DNA from 3 places in the Novosphingobium sp. G106 genome. Region 2 is predicted to be linked to each of the others. Evidence: riboswitches for the same ligand, from Rfam matches in the RefSeq annotation. Region 2 holds a riboswitch; each other region holds the start of a gene.

Region 1 (7,085 bases), 3.3 Mb from region 2:
ATCGCCTATACCGCCGGCAAGATGCGCAAGTTCCGCATCAAGTCGATCGTCGGCGACCGTGTGCGCGTCGAGATGACCCCCTACGATCTGACCAAGGGCCGGATCGTCTATCGTGAGAAGATCGGCGGTCCCGGCGGCCCGGCGGGCCAGCGCCGACGCTGAATGCGGCCGCGTGATGCGGCCCCGATGGAGAACGCAGGATGTCGCAGCCGGTAAGCTTCTACGTCGAGCAGGCGGCAAAATGCGGCACCGCGGCCGCCGCGGCGAAGCTCGTCAACGAGCGCGAAAAGTTTCTCGCCGCGCAGATCGCCTGGCAGACCCTGGCCGACGCCGCAATGAAGACGCGTGACGAAGCCGCAAAACGCGAGGCCGCCAAGCTCGCCGGCGCGCTGAGCTAGAGCGATTTCGAGCCAGATGGAATCATCTGGCGGCTCGGAAATCGCGGCCAAAAAAGAATCTAGCGCGCGTAGACCACGACGGGCAGCAATTCGCGCGGCTGCGACCTGCCGCCGCCATAGCTGCCGATCAGCACTCCCATCGCCGTAAGCACGGTTAGCGCAACGACCCCCCAGTGCACGACCTCTGCCGGGCGCTCCAGCCGAGCAGTCGCGGTAAGCACGGACAGCGGCTCGGACCGATCCTGCTGCCACGGCGGCGTCTCGGACGGCTTGGCCGCCGGGGTCGACGTTGCGGGGGGCTGGGCGATCGTTTCGGGCATTTCCATAAGCACTTAGCTAGGGAAACATGGTAAACGGAATCTTACCGAAACTTGCTGCTCAATAGAAATTGCGCCGCAGCACGGTGACGCTGCGATCGGTCCGCGCCATCGCCATGACATGCGCGCCCGGATAGGCGATCTTCTCCACCTCACCCAGCGGAATGCGCGGCCATGGGTTCATGTCGCGGATCAGCGTCTCCTCGCTGAGATGGACCGTGACGAGCCCTTCATCCTCCGTACGGATCGTGACGTCCCTACCTTCGACCCTGTCCACCGACCCGATCACCGGCTGCGGCGCCGAGGCCGGGATCGCGCGGACGTCGAGCGACATGCGGATTTCGTCCGAGGGATTGGGCAGCGCGGTATGTGCGGTCAGATAATTGAAGATCAGCACGTCGCCGACACGGAAGCTCGCGGAGCGCCAGGCGTCTTCGGCGATCGCCTCGCGCGGGATCGCGTTGCCCGGCAGCGAAGTGTCGTGCAGGCTGCCGCGGTGATGCGTGCCCGGCGCCACCGCGAAGCTGCCACGGTCCATCGCCACGTCGCGCACCGGCATCCAGCAGATCGTGAACAGCATGCCCTCGTTGTAGAACCCGTCCTGGTGACGGCCGGCGAAGATATCCTGCCCTTCCTCAACTGGCCCCGTCGGCAGGCCCGAACGGTGCGCGGCGATGGGTATCCACACGGGATCGTCGGCAAAGATGTCGCGCATGACCTCGTTGAGCAGCGGCTGCTTGACTACCTCGTGCCAGACAGTCGTACCGATCGCGTCGCAAGGGCGCCAGGTATCGGTCTTCTTGCCGGTCCAGACCGGCGCCTCGATCGCGGGATCGATCAGCCCCTCGGCGGTCAGCGCCTCGCGGTACTTTTCGCGGCCCCAGGCCATCAGTTCGGGATCGATCACCCCGCGCAGGAAGACCACGCCGTCATCGAGATAGCGCTGGCGCAGCGCTTGCGGATTCCCGATCAGATTGGTGCTGTCGGTGAGCTCGGCGACGTCGATCATGTCCTCTCCACGATGCTTTCGACAGACATGTAGCAAACGCTTGGTTTATATTCAATCGGGCAGATCGAATGCGATCGGCAGGCCGCGCAGCCCCCAGGTGCCGGGGAACGGCCGGTAGCCCTCAGGCCCGGGCGAGCGCGGATTGACCAAGCGCTGCGCGATCAGGTGCAGACCTTCGTGGATCTGCGCGCGGGCGATGTACTGGCCAAGGCAGATATGCGCGCCGAGGCCGAAACCGATATGCGGGCTCTTCTGCTCGCGCTCCGGATCGAAGCTGTCGGCACGGTCGGCATAGCGCTGATCGTGCGTCGCGATGCTCAGCGGGAACCAGACGATCGCGTCCTTCTCCAGCACTATGTCGCGGTATGCGATGTCCTCGTTGAGCACGCGCTGGTTCGAAGTGGTGGAACCGTAGCGAAAGCTCTCCTCGACGACGCTGCGCGCAAAGGCATGATCTTCGGCGCAGCGGCGATAGACTTCGGGCCGGTCGATCAGCAGCCGCATCGTCAAGGTCAGCATGTTCTTCGAGGTGTCGTAGCCCGCGACGAAGAGGAAGATCAGGATATCGCCGAGCTCGCGGTCGGTTAGGCCACCGTCAGCCGTGGTGCGGAGCAGCAGGTCGAGCAGGTCCGGCTCCTCGCCGTCACGCGGATTGGCCCGGCGCTGGGCGATAAGGTCGTCGGTGAAGCGCTCCATCGTGACGACGCCTTCCTGCATCGCCGGCAGCCAGCGCTTGTCCATCGACGTGGAAAGCCCGATGGCCTCCATCGCCGAACGCAGCCCCGGGATCACCGAAGGCGAGGCGCCGATCAGCCGGCACATCACGGTAATCGGGAAATAGGAAGCGAACTCCTCGAAATCGAAGGCGCGCCGGGGTGCCCATTCATCGAGCAGTTCGTTGATCGTCTGCTGCATCAGCGGACGATGCTGGTTCGCCTGGCGCGGGGTGAACGACGGCGCCAGCACGTCGCGCACGCGCTTGTGCGTCGCCCCTTCCATCGAGAGCATGTGCCGCTGCCGGAAATCACCCCAGGGCGTGCCCTTGGCGTCCATGATCGCGACGATATCGTCATACATCATCCGCATCCGCCCTTCCTGGGCGAACAGGTCGCGCATCGCCTTGTAGTCGGTGACGACATAGCCCAGCGTCCAACGTGCCAGCCAGGGATGCTGCGCCCGTGCGCGATCGAAATGCGGGAAGGGATCGACGGCGAAGGCGTCCTCCTCCATCGTCAGATAGGGCAGATCGAGCTCGGCGCCCTTCAGCATCACAGTCCCTCTCTCTGTTTTGCCCAGAAGGATGCGGCAGGCATGTCGGGAGGTAAAGCGCCCGGACATTGCCACGGCGGCAGTGGCTCTGCTCTCCCGGAGAGCAACGCCGAAGCTGCCGGGGATTGGCATAGGCGCCCATTGCGCCTAAGCCGCGCCCCGGCCAGCCGGTTTTCCCAAGGCCGAAAAGATCGCGCCGGTGCCCCGCAAGGGGCTTAATCCGGGAACACGGTAGGCGGGATTTACCCGCCAAAGCCGAGGCTGTCCCTGCAACTGTAAGCGGATAGCGCGATGCACAGGGCTCCTTGGAGGAAGGAGCCGCCACTGGGCCGAGCCGAAACGGCAGCGCCTGGGAAGGTCGTGCATCGTGCCGTAACCCGCAAGCCAGGAGACCGGCCGGCGCACTGGTCGCTCTTGCCTTGGCCCAGGGATTGGCCACGGCACGGTATCTCCGTCTGAGCGACGAACCAAGCGGCGGGGTCCGCTTCGGTGCGTTGGTCGCGGGCATGAAAGCGCCAGTCCGCAGCCGACACGTCGGCCGATGGCGATTGCGCCCCGGCAGTCCCCCGCCACGCTCGCGCATACAGGGGGGCCAAAGCCCATGATGAAGACCAAGTATCTCTCGCTGCTCGCACTGAGCGCGGCCACGCCCGCATTCGCGGCGACCAATCCCGACCAGTCGGCCACCAACGAAGCCGGCGAGACCATCGTCGTCACTGCCTCGCGCTCGGGCGAAGGCATCCCGATCGACAAGCTCGGCGCCTCGGTCACGGTGCTCGACGACGCCGCGATCGACGCCCGCCAGACGCGCGTCGTTTCCGACGTGCTGCGCGACGTACCCGGCGTCGCGGTCAGCCGTGCAATCGGCGGTCTCACCCAGGTCCGCCTGCGCGGCAGTGAGGCCAACCACACGCTGATGCTGATCGACGGGATCGAGGCATCCGATCCGTTCAACGGCGAATTCGACCTCAACGGCATGATCGCCGATCCCGCCGTGCGCATCGAAGTGCTGCGCGGCCAGCAAAGCTCGCTCTACGGCTCGGACGCGATCGGCGGCGTGATCCATTACATCACGCTGACCGGCAGGGAAGCGCCCGGTTTCACCGCCCGCGCAGAGGGCGGCACCTTCGGCACCTTCGACGGCGCGGCGCGCTACGCCGGCGCGAACGACACGCTCGATTACGTCGTCTCGGGCGGCTATTACCGCACCGATGGCACGCCCGTCGCGCGGAACGGCAAGCGGGACGTCGGTTCGGAAACGGCCGGCATCAACACCAAGCTGACCTGGTCGCCGGCGCCGAACTTCAAGCTGACCGGCGTCGCCCGCTACAGCTGGACCGACTACGACATCGACCTGCCCGACGATAATCCGGCCAGCCCGCTGTTCGGCTTCATCATCGACAGCCCGGGCGTGCGTGCGACCAAGTCGAGCATCTACGCGCTGCTCCGCGCCGAACTCACCGCGCTCGACGGGCGCTGGACCAATGCGTTGTCGGGCCAGTACGTCGACGTCACGCGCAAGGGCTATACCGGCCCGGTGCGCGACACCGGCAGCAACGGCCGGCGCTACAAGGGATCCTATGAATCGAGCCTGCGCTTCGGCGATGAAGGCGTCGTCCACAAGCTGACCGCCGCGCTCGATGCAGAGCGCGAGGAATTCCAGAACAACACGCCGTCGACAGGCTCGCCTTTCGACCCGTTCACGGGCCGGCGCAGCACCACCAACATCGGCCTCGTCGGCCAGTACGAGCTGACCGTCAACGACACGGCCTCGCTCGGCGCCTCGATCCGCCAGGACTGGAACAACCGCTTCGCCGACACGACGACCTGGCGCGTGCAAGGAAGCTATGCCTTCCCCACCGGCACGCGGGTCCACGCGGCCTATGGCACCGGGATCAAGAACCCCGGCTATTTCGAGCTCTTCGGTTTCGTCAATGGCCAATATATTGGCAACCCCAACCTCAAGCCCGAGAAGTCGGAGGGCTGGGAAGCCGGGATCGAGCAGAAGCTGGGCGACGTGGCGACGCTCGGCGCGACCTATTTCAACGACCGGCTGACGGACGAGATCTTCACCACCTTCCCGCCGCCGAACTTCACCGCCACGCCGAGCAACCGCACGACCAAGTCGAAGCAGCAAGGCGTCGAAGTGACCTTCGCCGCCCGGCCATTCCCTCAGCTGCGGATCGACGCCGCCTATACCTATCTCGACGCCAAGGAGAACGGCGCGGTCGAAGTGCGCCGGGCCAAGCATATCGGCAGCTTCAACGCCACCTGGTCGAGCGCGGACGAGCGGTTCTCGGGAACGGTCACGGTACGCTACAACGGCAAGCAGCAGGATGTCGCCTTCACCGATCCGAGCTTCGTGCCGGTCAACGTGACGCTCAAGGACTATGCCCTGGTCAATCTCAACGCCGAATACAGGCTGACCGACAACGTGACGCTGTTCGGCCGCGTCGAGAACCTGTTCGACGAGAACTACGAGGAAGTCTTCAGCTATGCGACGCCCGGCACCGGCGCCTATGCCGGCGTCCGCGTGAAGTTCTGAGACAGCCCTAGAGGACCATGTCGAGGGCGACACGCAGGCCTTCGGGCCGGTAGTCGAACTCGACATGGCCGTCGCTGCCGTGGAGCGCGGAAGCAATCATCCGCGAGCCGAAGCCACGATGATTGGGCGCCGCCGTCGGCGGACCACCCCTCTCGCGCCATTCCAGCCGCAATGTCGGCCTTTCGGCGACGGCCATCTGCCAATCGATCGCAACCCGCCCCTGCTCGACCGACAGCGCCCCATATTTGACCGCATTGGTGCCCAGTTCGTGGAGCACCATGGTCAGCAGCAGCGCCTTGTTCGCCGACAGCCCTACATCTGGCCCGTCGCAGGCCACGCGCGCCTCGCCCTTTTGGGAGAAGGGCTTGAGCGTCTTGCCGACAAGCGAAGTAATCCCGATGTCCTGCCAGTCGCTGAGCGTCAGCAGGTCGTGCGCGTCCGAGAGCGCGTGGAGCCGGCTGATGAAGGCATCCTTTTCCGCGGCCGGAACGCCTTTCAGCGTTTGCGTGGCGAGTGCCTGGATCGTCGCCAGGGTGTTCTTGACCCGATGTTTGACCTCGTGAAGCAGCAACTCGCGGGCGTCTTCGGCCTTCTTGCGCTGGGCGATCTCGTTCTGCGCGGCGCTGTGCAACCGGGCGTTGTCGATCGCGACCGCCGCCTGCCCGGCGATCGCAGTGATCAAGGCTTCGGTCTCGGGGGCAAACCGGTCGGGCTCCGCATGGCCGAAGAACAGGCCGCCGATCACCTCACCCGAGGATGAGATCACCGGCACCGCGAGGTAGCTGACCACCGGCAGATGTCCGGCGGGCATGCCGTAGTGCGGCTTGTTCTTTCCGTAGCGCGGATCCTTGCGGATATCGGCCGAGCGCACCACGCCCTCGCCCCCGAAAGTCGGCGCGAAGACCGCCGTGTTGCGGGGCATGCCGAACTTGTCGAAGGCTTCTCGCGGGACGCCCGACAGCGAATAGAGGAAGTAGGTTTCGCCCGCGGCGTCGATGACGTTGTAGAAGAAGGCGCCGAACTGCGCGCCGCTGACCGCAGTGGCTTCGTCGGTCACGGCCTGGACGATGCGGTCGAGATCGAGATCCTGCGAAATGATCCGCGAAACCCGGTTCAAGGTCTCGAGCCGCTCGGACTGCTGTTGCAGCAGATCCTCGGCATGCTTCTTCTGGGAAATATCGCGCGCGATCTTCGAGGCGCCGACGATCGTGCCGTCGCTGCTGCGCTTGATCGGTGAGACCGTAAGCGAGATATCGATCAGGGCGCCGGACTTGTGGCGGCGCTGGGTCTCGAAATGCTCCAGCCGTTCACCGCGGCGGATCCGCCCGATGATCTCGGCTTCCTCGCTGTGGCGCTCATCGGGGATCAGCATCATGACAGACTCGCCGATGATCTCGTCGGCGGTATAGCCGAACAGTCGTTCGGCCGCCCGGTTCCAGCTGGTAATCGTGCCGTCGAGCTGCTTGGAGATGATCGCATCGTCCGAGCTTTCGACGATCGCGGCGAGCCGCTGCGTTTCCTGCTCGCTGCGGTCGCGGTCGCTAACG
Region 2 (7,085 bases):
ACTGGCAGCTGCTTCGCGCCGAAGCCGAAGGGCTCGAGGAACCGGTTGCCGTTGGCACTGAACCCGAGCTTTTGCCGGAGCCGGTGCCCGCGACTGTCTAACGAGCCAGCGATTCGATGTCATCCGCGCCCTAACAGCGCCTTCCGGGCGCAGGCGGCGCTATTTCATCATCAGCATGATGCCCCAGCTCAGCCCCGTTCCGGCGATGAACAGCGGCCAGGACCAGGCCACGTAGTGGCCCTGAACCGCGAACTCGTGAATGTTGAGGAAGCCCCCAGTCGACTGGCCGGCCCAAATCGTGCCGGACACGACAAATGTCAGGATGGCCCCCAGCAGGATCGCCTTGAGCAGTGACATGACCATTCCCCCGTCAGAATGTAACTGGTGCTTTTACAGGCTTTTTCGATCCAGAAGATTAACCGGCGATCTTAGCCTGTGAAAGCCCCATCCGAAAAAGGTAACGGGGACTAAATGCTATGATTTTGTCGGGGATCCGTGCGACTGCGCGCGAATGATCCGATCGGCCAGGGCTCCGAAGCCTAGGCCGATCGCGGCCCAAAGCACGGCTTGAGTGCCCAGCGATGCGATCCGAAACGCCCAAAGGAGCGAGGCCGGGAAATCGGCGGGAACCTCGTCGATCACGGGGAGTGCCAGTTGGCTCAAGGCAATGCCGACGATGAAGGCCGCTGCTCCGCACAGCGATGCGTTGAAAGGATCCATGTACTCCCAGGCAACGCGTCTGATCTTCATCGCCAGCACGGCCATGGCAATCGAAAGTGCGATCAGGCCGAAATAGGCGGCAGTGCGCAGGCCTACCGTTTCATGCTGTCCGACCGCGGGCGGTGTCGGCGGATACTTGAGCGCGGGCACGATGACGATGAGCAGGAATGCTCCGGCCGCCAGCAGTAGCGCGAAGCTGCGCGGTCCGATCAGCGCCCAGCGGCCATAGCCGTAGGCGAAGACCAGCGCGAAGATGCCGCCGACCGCAGCGCCATAAAGTGCCATCGCCGTCAGCAATCCGGCCCCCTTCTGGGTATCGCGGCTGACCAGTTCAGGACCTTCGTCGGCATGATGCCCGGGATCATGGGCCGCGTGCATCGCTTCGAAGGCGATGGCTCGGTCCACATGCGGCTCGGCGAAAGTCCGTGCGAACAGGGTGGAGAGCAACGCCGCGAGCACGCCAACGAGCATGCCCCGCCACAGCAGGTCCTTGGTCATGTCAGGCCTTCCGCCGTTAGTGGCAGGGGAAGCCCAGCAGGTGGCGGCCGTCGTGCACGAATTCGTGGACGTACATGCCGTCGAATAGGGAGAAGGCGCCTTGCTCGGTGCTGACGAAATAGAGGAAGATCGTCGCGATCAGCAGGCCGAACACCGCCCAGGGCAGGATTTCCTCGACCGGAATCGTCGTCGTGCCGGCCACGGGCACGAAAGTGTCGTCGAAATAGGCGGCAGTCGCCATCGGTATCACTCCGCTCGGGCTAGCGCGGCCCGTCGTTGAACATGATCCGGGGAAAGGTCTGACTCTCGACTGCCGGAGGCATCGTCGATAACAGTGGCGCGACCGTGCCGGAATTGCACCGGCTTCTTTGCCCCGGTTCGCTTCCTCCCGAATAGGAGCGAACGAGCCGCGGCGTCAATCTCCCGCGGAGGTGTTTCCTGGCCACGCGCCTCAGACTGCTATGCTGCGGCGCGACCGCCGCGAGCCGGACGGCGGCATTTCCGCGCCGTGACGAGCCGCTCGACGAGGGAGGGCGACGCTTGGCCGCTGCGCGGGTTCTGGGCGGTCCTGTGCCGGCAATCGCCTTCGTCGCGCCCGACCCTGCAGCGCGCGAAACGGCCTCGTTGATGGGCGTCGCGGCTGAGGTCGAAACGATTCTCGCCGATAGCGACCACGGCGACTGGACGGGCCACAGCCTCATCGAACTGCAAGGCTCCGATCCGACCGGACTAGCGCTCTGGCTGGCCGAGCCTGCATCTGGCGCTCCTCGCGGCGAAACACTTGTGGCAGTCGCAGCGCGGGTCGGGCCGTGGCTCGACCGGATCGCCGAAACCGAGGCCACGGTGCTGGCAATCACCCATCCCGCGGTGATCCGCGCGGCAATCGCCCATGCGCTGGGATGCCCGCTCGAGACCACGCTCAACATCGATATCGCGCCGCTTTCCGAGACTTCGCTCTCGTTCAATCGCCGCTGGCGGTTGCAGGGCCTGACCGCCGGATAGCCAAACGGCTTGCGCAGATCGCCGCACCTGTCTAACCAGCCGCCGTCCATGCAGCGGTTCGACCGCGGTGGGCAATGATCGCGCCGGTGCCTCGCAAGAGGCTTAAAATGGGAACGCGGTGAGGGCGGCAGGCGCAATCCTGTCCTCCGAATCCGAGGCTGTCCCTGCAACTGTAAGCGGCGAGCGCGATGTACATGTGCGGCCGGGCAGACAGCCCCGAGCCGCCAGCCACTGGGCCGGACGCTAACTCCTGCGAGGCCTGGGAAGGCCGTGCATCAAGCTATGACCCGCGAGCCAGGAGACCTGCCGGCGTCTGGTCGCTCTTGCCTTGGTCCAGGGGATGGCCGCGGCACGGTGTACTCCGTCTGAGCGACGAACGAGCGGCAGGGGCCGCATCGGAGACGTGCGACGGTCGCCCAGGCGTCCGGCCGCTGCGCGTGCCGACCGTTCGCGAACGGCACGCCCCCGCCCGACGTCGACTGACGCCGATGGGGTAACTCCGAATGAAGAATACGTTTTCCAGCATTTCCCGCATTGCTTTGGCTTGCACTCTGGCCGGCATTGCACCCGCGATGGCCCATGCCGACGACGCGGCCGATACTGCGGATCGCGACGCGGACAGCATCCTCGTCGTCGGCCAGCGCACGGCCGCGCTCGATACCACGCAGTCCACCGGCAGCCGGCTGGGCCTCTCGGTGCTCGAGACGCCGGCCTCAATCGCCATCGTCGACGGCGAGACGCTGCGCGCGCGCGGCGATCTCAGCATCCAGGATGCGGTGACGCGCGCGCCGGGCATCGTCAGCGTTGCCAATCCGGGCAACGGTGGCACCGCGCTTTCCGCGCGCGGCTTTGCCGGGCAGGGTTCGGTGCTGCAACTGATCGACGGCGTCCGACTTTTCCCGGTGGCGGGCACGATCACTTTCCCGACCGACCCCTGGATGGCCGACCGGATCGAAGTGCTGAGCGGCCCGGCTTCGGTACTCTACGGCCAGGGCGCGCTCGGAGGCGCGATCAACGTCGTCACGCGGCAGCCCAACACCGATCGCCTCCGTGCCCAGGCCGAGGTCGGCTATGGCTCGCAGAACAGCTTCCGCGCGGGCGCTGGCCTGGGTGGTCCGCTGGGCGACCTGTTCTCGTTCCGCGTGGATGGCTCCTATCGCCGCGCGGACGGCTACGTCGAGCGCGGCAAGTCGGAAAGCTACGCGCTGTCCGGTGCACTCCGCTTTGCACCCAGCGGCAGCTTCTCGCTCACGCTGCGCGACGACTATGGCAACCAGCGCCCGATGGAATATTTCGGTACGCCGCTGATCAACGGCAAGCTCGACACCTCGATCCGCAAGCGCAATTACAACGTTGCCGACGCCGACCTGCATTACCGTGACAACCGCACTACGCTCACGGCCGATTGGTCGCCGAGCGACACACTGACCTTCACCAACACCGCCTACCGCCTGACGAGCCGGCGCCTGTTCAAGGATCTGGAGTCTTATTGCTGGATCGGCGCCGACGGCTTCTGTCCCAACGGCTACAATTCCGATCCGGGAACGCCAGGTCTGATCTACCGCACCGACAATCTCGGCATCGATCACGACCAGACCCAAATCGGGGATCAGGGAAGCATCAAGCTCGAGACGCCTATCGGTAACGGGGTCAGCAACACCCTGGTTGCCGGCTTCGACGTGAATCTGGTTAAGCTGACCTATTCGAACGACTTCGGATCGGACCTGCAGGAAGACGAGGTCAACCCCCGCAACTTCAACCCGGGCCTGTTCTTCGATACCCAGGGCATCGCACCGCGCTTCCGCACGCGCACCAACGAATATGCCTTCTTCGCCGAGGATCGGCTGAAGCTGAACGACCAGATTTCGCTTGTCGGCGGGCTCCGTTACGAACACGACCGTGTCCGCCGCTGGACTCTCAACTACACCGGCAGCACGATCAGCAGCGAAACGCAGGTGCTCGACAAGAAGCTGAGCAACACGACCTGGCGCGTCGGCGCGATCTATCAGCCGACTTCCAACATCTCGCTCTACGGCCAATATTCGACCGGCGTCGATCCGCTCGGCACGCTGACGACCTATTCGACCGGGCAGGTCGCGTTCAGCAACGCGACGGGCAACCAGATCGAATTTGGCGTCAAGGCCAGCTTCCTGGGTGGGCGCGGTTCGGCGACGCTGGCGGCCTACCGCATCGTCAAGAACAACCTCCTGGCACAGAAGACCCTGACGAGCCCGATCGAGCAGGTCGGACAGCGCTCGGCCAAGGGTATCGAAGCCTCGGTGGCGATCGATCTGCCCGAGGGCTTCGGGATCGAGGCGAACGGCACGGTGCTCGATGCAAAGTACGACGACTTCATCAGCGGCGGCTTCAACTACAATGGCAAGACACCCGCCGGCATCGCCGAAATCGCGGGCAACCTGTCGCTGCGCTGGGATCCGATCGAAAAGCTCCAGGCACGGGCCAGCCTGCGCTATGTCGGCAAGCGCTATTCGGACGATGCCAACTTGTTCAAGGTGCCCGGCTATGCCGTGGTCGATGCCTCGCTGTCCTATGCGCTGATCGAAAACGTCGCGATCGACGTCCGCGTCTACAACCTGTTCGACAAGGCCTACGCGGTCACGACCTACAACGACGAGCAGTGGATCCTGGGGAGGCCGCGTTCGTTCGACGTGGCGCTGCGTGCCCGCTTCTAAGGCTCATACCAGAACAGCGCCGGGCCGTATGGTCCGGCGCTGGCTCTACCTGATCCATCGCTGGATCGGGATCGGCAGCTGCTTGCTGTTCGCGATCTGGTTCGTGTCGGGCCTGGTCATGATCTACGTGCCCTATCCGTCGCTGACCCGGGCAGAGCGGCTCGCGCATCTACAGCCGATCGATTGGTCGGCGGTGACCGCGCCGGCGCCGCAGCAGGCCGGCCTCCGCTCGATAGTGCTGGAGATGCGCGACGGGCACCCGGTCTGGCGGATCACGCCGTGGGAGGGCAAGCCAAGCGCCATTTCGGCCGAGGTCGGGCGGGCCATCGCGCCAGTTGATGCGGCAATGGCGCGTCGGGTTGCGGAAGGCTTCGGCCGCGCACACGTGAGCGCTCTCAAACAGATCGAACGTGATCAGTGGACCGTAGCGGGCGGGTTCGACAAGCATCGCCCTCTATGGAAAGCCTCGCTGGGCGATCCGGTCGGAAGCGAGATCTATGTCTCGTCGAGCACGGGTGATGTCGTCCAGGAAACCAGCCATAGCGAACGCGTGTGGAACTGGTTGGGTTCGGTACCTCACTGGATCTATCCGACGGTGCTGCGCCAGAATGGCGAGGCCTGGCGGCAAGTGGTGCTCTGGGTCTCGGGGCCCTGCATCGCGGCCGGCGTGACCGGTCTGTGGATCGGCATCCTGCGCACCCGCCTGGGGCGCCGCCGCTTCAAGGGCGGCCGCGTGACGCCCTATCACGGCTGGATGCTCTGGCATCATGTCGCCGGGCTGGTCGGCGGCCTGGCCTTGATCGCCTGGATATTCAGCGGTTGGCTGTCGGTCGATCCGGGACGCCTGTTTCGCAGCGACGGCATTTCTGACGCGGCGCTGCGTGACTATGCCGGGGATGCCGTGCCACCGACTGTCGACGGACTGAAAGCGGCAGGGGCCGTGCGCGTCGAAGCCATCTCCGCTGTGGGGCAGCCGTTGCTGCTGGTTTCGCGGGCTTCAGGCAAGCAACGGGTTCTCAACGGACGGACGTTTCAACCTTTCCGCATGCCGCAGGGCCGAATCGAGCAAGTCGCCGCGCGGCTGGTTCCTCATGCTCCGATCCTCGGCATCGACCATCTGACTGCGCCCGACGCCTACTGGTACGAAGCCGGTTCCCTGCCGCGCCTTCCCGTCACGCGGATACGGTTCGGCGATCCTGCGGCGACCTGGGTCCATATCGCGCCCGATACCGGCGAAGTGCTGGGCACGATCGACGCGAAAGGCCGCACCTATCGCTGGCTGTTCGACCTGCTGCACAAGTGGGACCTCAATGCGCTGACGCAGCGGCGCCCGCTCTGGGACGTCGTGCTGTGGAGCCTGTCACTGCTTGGCCTCGTCACCTCGATAAGCGGCGTCTGGCTTGGCTGGAAACGCCTGCTCCGTGACGGAAAATCGCGACACACCGACAGAATTCGAACAGGAGTAAAGACATGAGCAAGGTTCCGACGACTGTGATCACCGGCTTCCTGGGGGCGGGCAAGACCACGCTGATCCGGCATCTGCTGCAGAACGCCAAGGGCCGGCGGCTGGCGCTGATCGTCAACGAGTTCGGCGATGTCGGGGTCGACGGTGAACTGCTGCGCGGCTGCAACGACGAAGCTTGTCCCGAGGACGACATCGTCGAGCTGGCCAACGGCTGCATCTGCTGCACGGTGGCCGACGATTTCCTGCCGACGATGATGAAGCTGCTCGACCGGCCCAATCCGCCCGAGCACATCATCATCGAGACCTCTGGCCTCGCGCTGCCCAAGCCGCTGGTCAAAGCGTTCCAGTGGCCCGACATCCGCACCCGCGCGACGGTCGACGGCGTGGTCGCGCTGATCGATGCCGATGCCGTCGCCGCGGGCCGCTTCGCCACCGACGAGGCGGCGCTGGCCCTGGCGCGCGCGGCCGATCCCTCGCTCGATCACGACAGCCCGCTGGAGGAACTCTACGAGGACCAGCTCGCCTGCGCCGATCTCGTCATTCTCAACAAGTCCGACCTCGTCGATGGCGAGACGCTGACGAAGATCGAGGCCGATATCGCCGGCGACACCCGCGGCGGGGTGAAGATTGTGCGGGCCGATCATGGCGCCGTCGATGCCGCCGTGCTGCTGGGCCTGTTCGCCGGCGCCGAGGACGATCTCGAAGCG
Region 3 (7,085 bases), on a different contig from region 2:
GGCGGGCCACGCCCGCGCTCCCGGGCGCCGCTTCGCTGAGCCTTGAGGCCACGGATTGCAAAAGCGCGTCGCCGGCATCGTGGCCGAGGCTGTCGTTGACCTGCTTGAAATCATCGAGGTCCAAAACCATCAAACCCAGCGGTATATGAGCTAGATTGGCATGCGAAAAAGCTCGGTTCAATCCGTCATGGAAGCATGCGCGGTTGGCCAGGCCGGTCAATGGGTCTCGAGTAGCAGCCAAAAGAAGCAGTTCATCCGATCGTCTGCGTTCGGTCACGTCGCGAGCGATCGCGACGAGCATGGTCGGCGCACCTTTGTCACCCTGGACGGGTGACACCACGACATCCCACTATTTGAGGGCACCGTTGACGGTTTGACATGCTTCGGCCAAACGCCCAACGTCGCCGCCCCGCGCGCACTTGATCGGGCCACCGAGTGGACCGTATTGCTTGTTAGTGATGGGGTCGCTTCATTCACGTCCCCGGGACCGGTAAGACCGAGGTGACTGCCGCCGTCACTCGCTCCAGGAGGTTTCGTAACGGGACAGTCACGGAGCAACGACGGCAGTCGAATGTATAGCGCGCGCAAAGGTGCTTTGTTTCACGGTGAACCCCGCGGAGGTTCGTCGTACCCTGAACCCGTGTCGTGCGACGAAACCCTTTAGGAGTTAGGGCGTTCGCTGATGGTAGCAGGGCCGCGCCACAAGGGTATCGGTCCTCGGAAGCGCCTCGGGAGCCGGTCGCAAAGTCCCGCGGAGGTACTTTTCCGACGTCAGCTATACAAAATTGCGACGCCAGGCCGTTCTAGGATTCAACTAGCCGGGTCGCTCACGGCAGTAATTAACCTTAGGTTGTGTGGACACTTATCTGAGCCATAGGACGATTGCGGCGAGGGTGACGACGGCGCGATAGTTTCGAGCGGTTTTCTCGAAGCGAGTGGCGACCCGACGGAACTGCTTGAGCTTGCTGAAGCAGCATTCGACGAGATGGCGTTGCGCGTAGAGATGCTTGTCGAGCGGATGCTTGCGGGCGCGCGACGGGTTACTGGGTATGACAGCGACAGCGCCCTTTGCCGCGATGGCCTGACGGAAGTGGTCGGCATCGTAGGCGGTATCGGCCATGACGACCTTGGCGGGGAGCCCTCCGATCAGCGGTGCGGCTTGCGGCACATCGCCGCGATGACCGGCGGTAAGAGCAAACCGTACTGGGCAGCCCAGACCGCGAACCGCAAGGTGGATCTTGGTGCTCAAGCCGCCGCGGGAACGGCCCATGGCTTGATCTTCAGACCCCCTTTTTGGCCCCCGCTGCATGTTGGTGAGCGCGAACCACGGTGGAATCTACGATCAGATACTCGAAGTCCGGATCATCGGACATCGCCTCGAATATCCGCCACCAGACACCCTTCGCGCTCCATCGGCTGAAGCGCCGGAACACGCTGTTCCAGTCTCCGAACACCTCAGGAAGGTCGCGCCAGGGCGAACCCGTCCGCACGATCCAGAGAACTGCCTCGACGAACATGCGGTTGTCCCGGCCGGTCGAGCCCTTCTGATCAGGGCGTCCGATGATCAAAGGAGCCATCCGCTCCCACGCCGCATCGCTCAACACCAATCGGTCCATCACACCCAAAGCCGCCTCCAAAAGACAGCCTTGAATCAGACTTTGCCAAAAATGGGAATCCTAAGAGTCCACACAACCTAGAGGTCGTTGGCCCCCGCCTGCGGCCTCTTTGGTTCATTGCAGATTCGCAACGATGCCCGACAGGTGGCTCGTGTTAAGCCGTGCCCGCTGGTGCGGGAACACCGGCAAAAAAACACACAGGATCCCTCTACTAGGGCCTCGCTTCGGCGGGGGTGCTTTTTCGCTCCGGGATACTTCGGAGGGTGCTGGGCCTCTCTGGGTGTCGGACCCGCTCTCAAGCGCCTCCCCCTCATACCTTTTGCCGCCCGACAAAACTCCCTACGCACCTTGGGCCCTCGCTTCGGCGGGCGTTTCTTTATATCCCAGATACTTAGCGCGTCCGCGGCGTTAGGTCGGTGTGCCGCTTTCTCCTTGGACTCGGGCACTGATCAACAGACCGAGGGATTGAACAGTCCTGTCCGCCGTCAGCGCCAATGGCACAGATTTGAGGTTGTGATTTAAGGAGGATCTGGGCTTCGTCGCAGTGACGAAGGAACGAAGATGAAGCCCAGATCCTCCAATGAAAAATTGCCGGCGAAGGCCCCTGCGGAGCAGGTGGTGAAGGACATCCGGCGGCAGACCCGTCGCCACTTCTCGGCCGAAGACAAGATCCGCATCGTACTGGAAGGCCTGCGCGGCGAGGACAGCATCGCCGAGCTGTGCCGCAAGGAAGGGATCGCCCAGAGCCTGTACTACACCGGGCCGAAGGAGTTCATGGAAGCGGGCAAGCGCCGCCTGGCGGGGGATACCGCCCGGGTCGCGACCATCGGCGAGGTGCAGGATCTGCGCCGCGAAGCCCGCGCGCTGAAGGAATGCGTGGCCGATCTGACGCTGGAAAACCAGTTGCTCAAAAAAGCATGATCGCGGATGGGGGCGACGACGAATGAGGTATCCCGCATGCGAGAAGCTTGAGATCATCAGGATCGTCGAACAGTCGCACCTGCCCGCCAAGCGCACGCTGGACCAACTCGGCATCGCCCGCCGGACGTTCTATCGCTGGTATGACCGTTACCTTGAAGGCGGGCCGGAGGCGTTGGAAGATCGGCCTTCGGCGCCGAGCCGGGTGTGGAACCGCATCCCGGCGGGCATCCACGACCAGATTATCGAGCTGGCGCTGGAACAGTCCGAGCTGAGCCCCCGCGAGCTGGCCGTGCGCTTCACCGACGAGCAGCGCTACTTCGTGTCGGAATCTACGGTGTACCGGCTGCTCAAGGCCCACGACCTGATCACCAGCCCGGCCTACGTCGTGATCAAGGCGGCCGACCAGTTCCACACCAGGACCACGCGGCCGAACGAGATGTGGCAGACTGACTTCACCTACTTTAAGATCATCGGGTGGGGTTGGATGTACCTGTCGACCGTGCTCGACGACTTCTCGCGCTACATCATCGCCTGGAAGCTGTGCACCAACATGCGAGCCGAGGACGTCACCGACACGCTGGACCTCGCCCTCAAGGCCTCGGGCTGCGATCACGCCACGGTGCTGCACAAGCCCAGGCTGCTCAGCGATAACGGCCCCAGCTACATCGCCGGCCAACTGGCTGAATACATCGAGGCCCGGAAGATGAGCCATGTGCGCGGCGCACCGTGTCATCCCCAGACCCAGGGCAAGATCGAGCGCTGGCACCAGACCCTGAAGAACCGCATCCTGCTGGAGAACTACTTCCTGCCCGGCGACCTCGAGGCCCAGATCGAGGCCTTCGTCGAGCACTACAACCACCAGCGTTACCACGAGAGCCTGAACAACGTGACGCCCGCCGATGCCTACTGCGGCAGGGCGCCGGCCATCATCCAACAGCGCGAAAGGATCAAGCGACAGACCATCGAACATCGGCGCTTGTAGCACCGCAAGCTCGCCGCCTAACATCAATCCCCAGACGAGGCCCGCACTCCGCTAATCTACGCCGCGATCTGCGCCAAATGTTCTGACGACGGACAGCCGGCTCTGCGTAGGTCGCTCAACGATCTACAAAAAGCTGGAGAGGAGCGAGGATCTGCACCAACGTGCCATCGCCCCAGCGCAAGGAGACTCTCTCCACTCAAAACTCGCTGAGGTCTAAAGCTCAGCGCTGGCGCCGGCAATCGAGTTTTCCTCAATCAGACATCAGTTATTCGCACTTGCAGCATATTTCGCTGAAGCTCACAACCGAGACGCCTTACAGGCATCCTCTCCCAAAACTGTCAGGGCCTGATCGGCAACGATCGGGCCCCTTTTTCCAGCCCCTCCAAAGTTATAGGGCTCTCATCCGTGGGTGTAGTACCTTGGCAACAGTCGGGTTCAGCCTTTGTGCGAGGAGTCCGTCTAGGGCCGGGTGAGCGAGGAGAGGATGCCAGAGCATGCCCGGCCCGCTAGTAGATAAAAGTACCCATTCCATCGCTTCTAGCGAAAGGAGGGACACATGGGAGAGCGCTTTATGCGCGAACGCGAAGCGCCGGCCTCGTTTGTCCAGATCACAGAATCGGTAGCCGACATCGACGAACTGCCCGAGCATTGGTTTATGGCAGGGGCCCGACGCTGCGATCTACATGGACACAGTTGGATCAAACTGACGACCATCACCGACGAGCGGGTGGCGATGGCAGGGGTAAAGCATCGTCGTATCCACCACGTCCAAGCCAGCCCCTACTCGCAGTCGGGATGTCACGATCGTCGGCACGGCCGCCAGTAGCCGCACCAGAAAGACTTTTTGGCGATCGAAAATTAATGCGATGCTTGCAGGCTTCGGGCTTGGCACGCCGCTTATCCCCTGCAGAGTTGATTGAATATGCGCGCTAATCAAAACCTGTCCGTGCGATGATCGACGCAACCCTTCTGACCAATGAGCAGCTCCTAGCTTTTGACCAGGACATGTTAGGACTCGCCAAGGAAGGCGTGGAGAACATGACGCAGCTTTCGATCGAAACCTGGGCTGAGGTTTTGCGTGAACTCGTCATCCGCGGCCTCGTCGAACTTCGAAGCGGGTCCTATGATGACCTGGGAAGCGCCGATATCAGACGGCTAAAATGAATCCCCTCTGACAGAAAAACCTTTGCCGACGCGCGGGCATCTCGACGCACCCTCAGTCCCGGGGAACCGCGCGACTGGGCGGGTGTTGAGGTCGTAAGGAGATGACCATGGTCAGCGACACAACCAAACCGGGACGCGATCGTCAGTTCGTGGCGGGAGGAGAGGGGCACGAGCTTCGTCATTTCACCGAGAAGCTCGGGCTCTTGGTCACGCAGGCCCAAGAGCTTATCGACCGCGTTGGCAACAGCCGCGAGGCGCGCAACGCCGCCGCGCAGCTTCTGAAAGGGTGATTCATGCCGGTGTCCCAACTCAGCGCCATCGAGCGGATTTCGCGAGTAATCGCGGCCCAACGTCTCAGCATAAACGCCGACGGATATAATCCCTCGGTTTCCCTCGAAGTCGATGACGAATGGCGCAACTATCGTGATGATGCGGTTGCCGTGCTCAAGCACCCAATTGCTAGCGGAGCACCGTGCTCCCGCGGAGATCCTCGGCGTCGATCCGTCTGAAGGACAGCTCAGCTTTGCCCGCTCTTCCTTTGTCGCAAATGCGCACTGCCCTCCCTCGCAAACGCCCGCTGAAGAGAATTCAGCGATGAGTTGCGAAGGTCGGCGTAAGCCTATAGGGGATATCCAGTCGGTTCGCATAAGCGAGCCGAACTAGATCGCGCCGGTGTCCCGTAAGGGACTTAATAGGGAACGCGGTGCGGGTGGTCTTGCCACCTCAATCCGAGGCTGTCCCTGCAACTGTAAGCGGCGAGCGTGAGGCATATCGCTTCCTCTGAGACGGGGAGGCAGCCACTGGGCCGGACCATCGTCCGTTGCCTGGGAAGGCCATGCAGCACGCTTTGACCCGCGAGCCAGGAGACCTGCCAGCGTCTGGTCGCTCTTGCCCTGGCCCAGGGGATGGCCGAGGCACGGTGTACTCCGTCCGGGCGACGAACCTTTGCGGCTGGGCTGCATCGGTGCGTGACGAGCGGCGCTTCTTGCACCCCCGCCGTTGCGCATCGGCCGACTGGACATCGGCAAGCCCATCCATCGTTGCTCGGTGTGAACGGAGTGGGCTTGAATTTGATATCGCAATGTTTGCCACCCGGCGCACGGAATCCGGCCGACCGCCTGCTGGAGGGACGTGCGTGAACCATCGCATCCGCGGCTGGTGCCCGGACGCCTGGCGTCCGATGGCAGCGGGCGACGGCCTGCTCGTTCGCATAAAGCCGCGCCTCGGCCGCATGGGCCCAGATCAGGTCCGGGGCCTGTGCGATGCCTCCGCGCGTTTCGGCAACGGCCTGATCGACCTGACCAATCGCGCCAATCTGCAAATTCGGGGGGTGATCGACGACAAATGGCATGTCGTGGTCGACGCGCTGATCGCACTCGACCTGGTCGATCCGGCCGCCGATCTCGAGACGCGGCGCAACATTCTCGTCGCGCCCGATTGGCAGGCTGCCGACCATAACGCGCGGTTGGCAGAGGCCTTGGCCTCACGCCTTTCCGCCCTGCCGACGCTGCCCTCGAAGGTCGGCTTCGCGATCGATGCCGGAAACGCCCCGATGCTGACAGACGCGCCGGCGGACTTCAGGATCGAGCGGAGCGGAGACGGCACCCTGCTGCTGCGCGCGGACGGGCGAGCGGGCGGCACACCGGTGGCGCCCGACACGGCCGTGGACGCACTCATCGCGCTGGCGCACTGGTTCGTCGAGACCGGCGGATCCGAGACCGGACGGGTCGCGCGTCACGCCGCGCCGCTGCCGGCCTGGGCGCGGGCTGATCTGCGTCCGGCCACTCCCCGCGCGCCGCCCCTTCCCGGCCCTCATCCGCTCGGTCACGTCTGGGGAGTGCCGTTCGGCAGTATGGAGGCGTCGGCGCTGCGCGACTTGGCCGAGCGGAGCGGTGCCTCTGCGCTGCGCCTCACGCCCTGGCGCAGGCTGCTGCTCGAAGAGGCTCGGCCGGTTCGTGTCGAGGGCTTCGTCGACGCGCCCGGCCATCCGGCGATGCGCGCCGCGGCCTGTCCCGGTGCGCCCGCATGTCCCCAGGCGACGGTGGAAACCCGCGCTCTTTCGCTGCGACTTGCTTCCCTGGTCACGGGCCGGCTGCATCTGTCGGGCTGCGCCAAGGGATGCGCGCATCCCGGCATGGCCGACGTCACCGTGACCGGACGCGGCGGCCGGTTCGACCTGGCCTTCGCCGCCCGCCCCGCAGATCCACCGACGCGCTCCGGGCTTACCGCCACCGAACTGCTCGCCGCTTTCGGAGCCGCTTGATGCCCCACGTCTATGAAACCGATGGCCAGGCCATCTACCGCCAGTCCTTTGCCACGATCCGTGCCGAAGCCGAACTCTCCCGCTTCACGTCCGACGAGGAACGCGTGGCGGTCCGCATGATCCACGCCGCGGGCATGGT

What was found. Region 2 has a riboswitch for cobalamin ahead of KRR38_RS07180 (TonB-dependent siderophore receptor). Riboswitches for the same ligand answer to the same signal wherever they lie in the genome.
Region 1: another riboswitch for cobalamin. It lies ahead of KRR38_RS23445 (TonB-dependent receptor); the one in region 2 lies ahead of KRR38_RS07180 (TonB-dependent siderophore receptor).
Region 3: another riboswitch for cobalamin. It lies ahead of KRR38_RS32640 (cobalamin biosynthesis protein CobG); the one in region 2 lies ahead of KRR38_RS07180 (TonB-dependent siderophore receptor).

What each region holds. Positions count from the first base shown of each region.
Region 1 is NZ_JAHOOZ010000001.1:4,855,754-4,862,838, reverse strand. Features, by position in the region: gene infA (translation initiation factor IF-1) at 1-162, shown strand, start outside; gene KRR38_RS23465 (hypothetical protein) at 201-398, shown strand; gene KRR38_RS23460 (hypothetical protein) at 458-724, opposite strand; gene KRR38_RS23455 (phytanoyl-CoA dioxygenase family protein) at 777-1,724, opposite strand; gene KRR38_RS23450 (cytochrome P450) at 1,776-2,993, opposite strand; cobalamin riboswitch at 3,174-3,409, shown strand; gene KRR38_RS23445 (TonB-dependent receptor) at 3,595-5,538, shown strand; gene KRR38_RS23440 (PAS domain S-box protein) at 5,546-7,085, opposite strand, start outside.
Region 2 is NZ_JAHOOZ010000001.1:1,507,269-1,514,353, reverse strand. Features, by position in the region: gene KRR38_RS07205 (hypothetical protein) at 1-101, shown strand, start outside; gene KRR38_RS07200 (hypothetical protein) at 160-357, opposite strand; gene KRR38_RS07195 (CbtA family protein) at 475-1,218, opposite strand; gene KRR38_RS07190 (CbtB-domain containing protein) at 1,235-1,459, opposite strand; cobalamin riboswitch at 1,493-1,621, opposite strand; gene KRR38_RS07185 (histidine phosphatase family protein) at 1,657-2,220, shown strand; cobalamin riboswitch at 2,288-2,546, shown strand; gene KRR38_RS07180 (TonB-dependent siderophore receptor) at 2,724-4,913, shown strand; gene KRR38_RS07175 (PepSY domain-containing protein) at 4,942-6,387, shown strand; gene cobW (cobalamin biosynthesis protein CobW) at 6,384-7,085, shown strand, end outside.
Region 3 is NZ_JAHOOZ010000003.1:113,147-120,231, forward strand. Features, by position in the region: gene KRR38_RS32610 (GGDEF domain-containing protein) at 1-301, opposite strand, end outside; one part of gene KRR38_RS32615 (IS5 family transposase) at 863-1,288, opposite strand; one part of gene KRR38_RS32615 (IS5 family transposase) at 1,290-1,625, opposite strand; one part of gene KRR38_RS32620 (IS3 family transposase) at 2,178-2,525, shown strand; one part of gene KRR38_RS32620 (IS3 family transposase) at 2,527-3,519, shown strand; gene KRR38_RS32625 (hypothetical protein) at 4,076-4,345, shown strand; gene KRR38_RS32630 (hypothetical protein) at 4,471-4,683, shown strand; gene KRR38_RS32635 (DUF3606 domain-containing protein) at 4,791-4,973, shown strand; cobalamin riboswitch at 5,337-5,574, shown strand; gene KRR38_RS32640 (cobalamin biosynthesis protein CobG) at 5,819-6,946, shown strand; gene KRR38_RS32645 (precorrin-8X methylmutase) at 6,946-7,085, shown strand, end outside.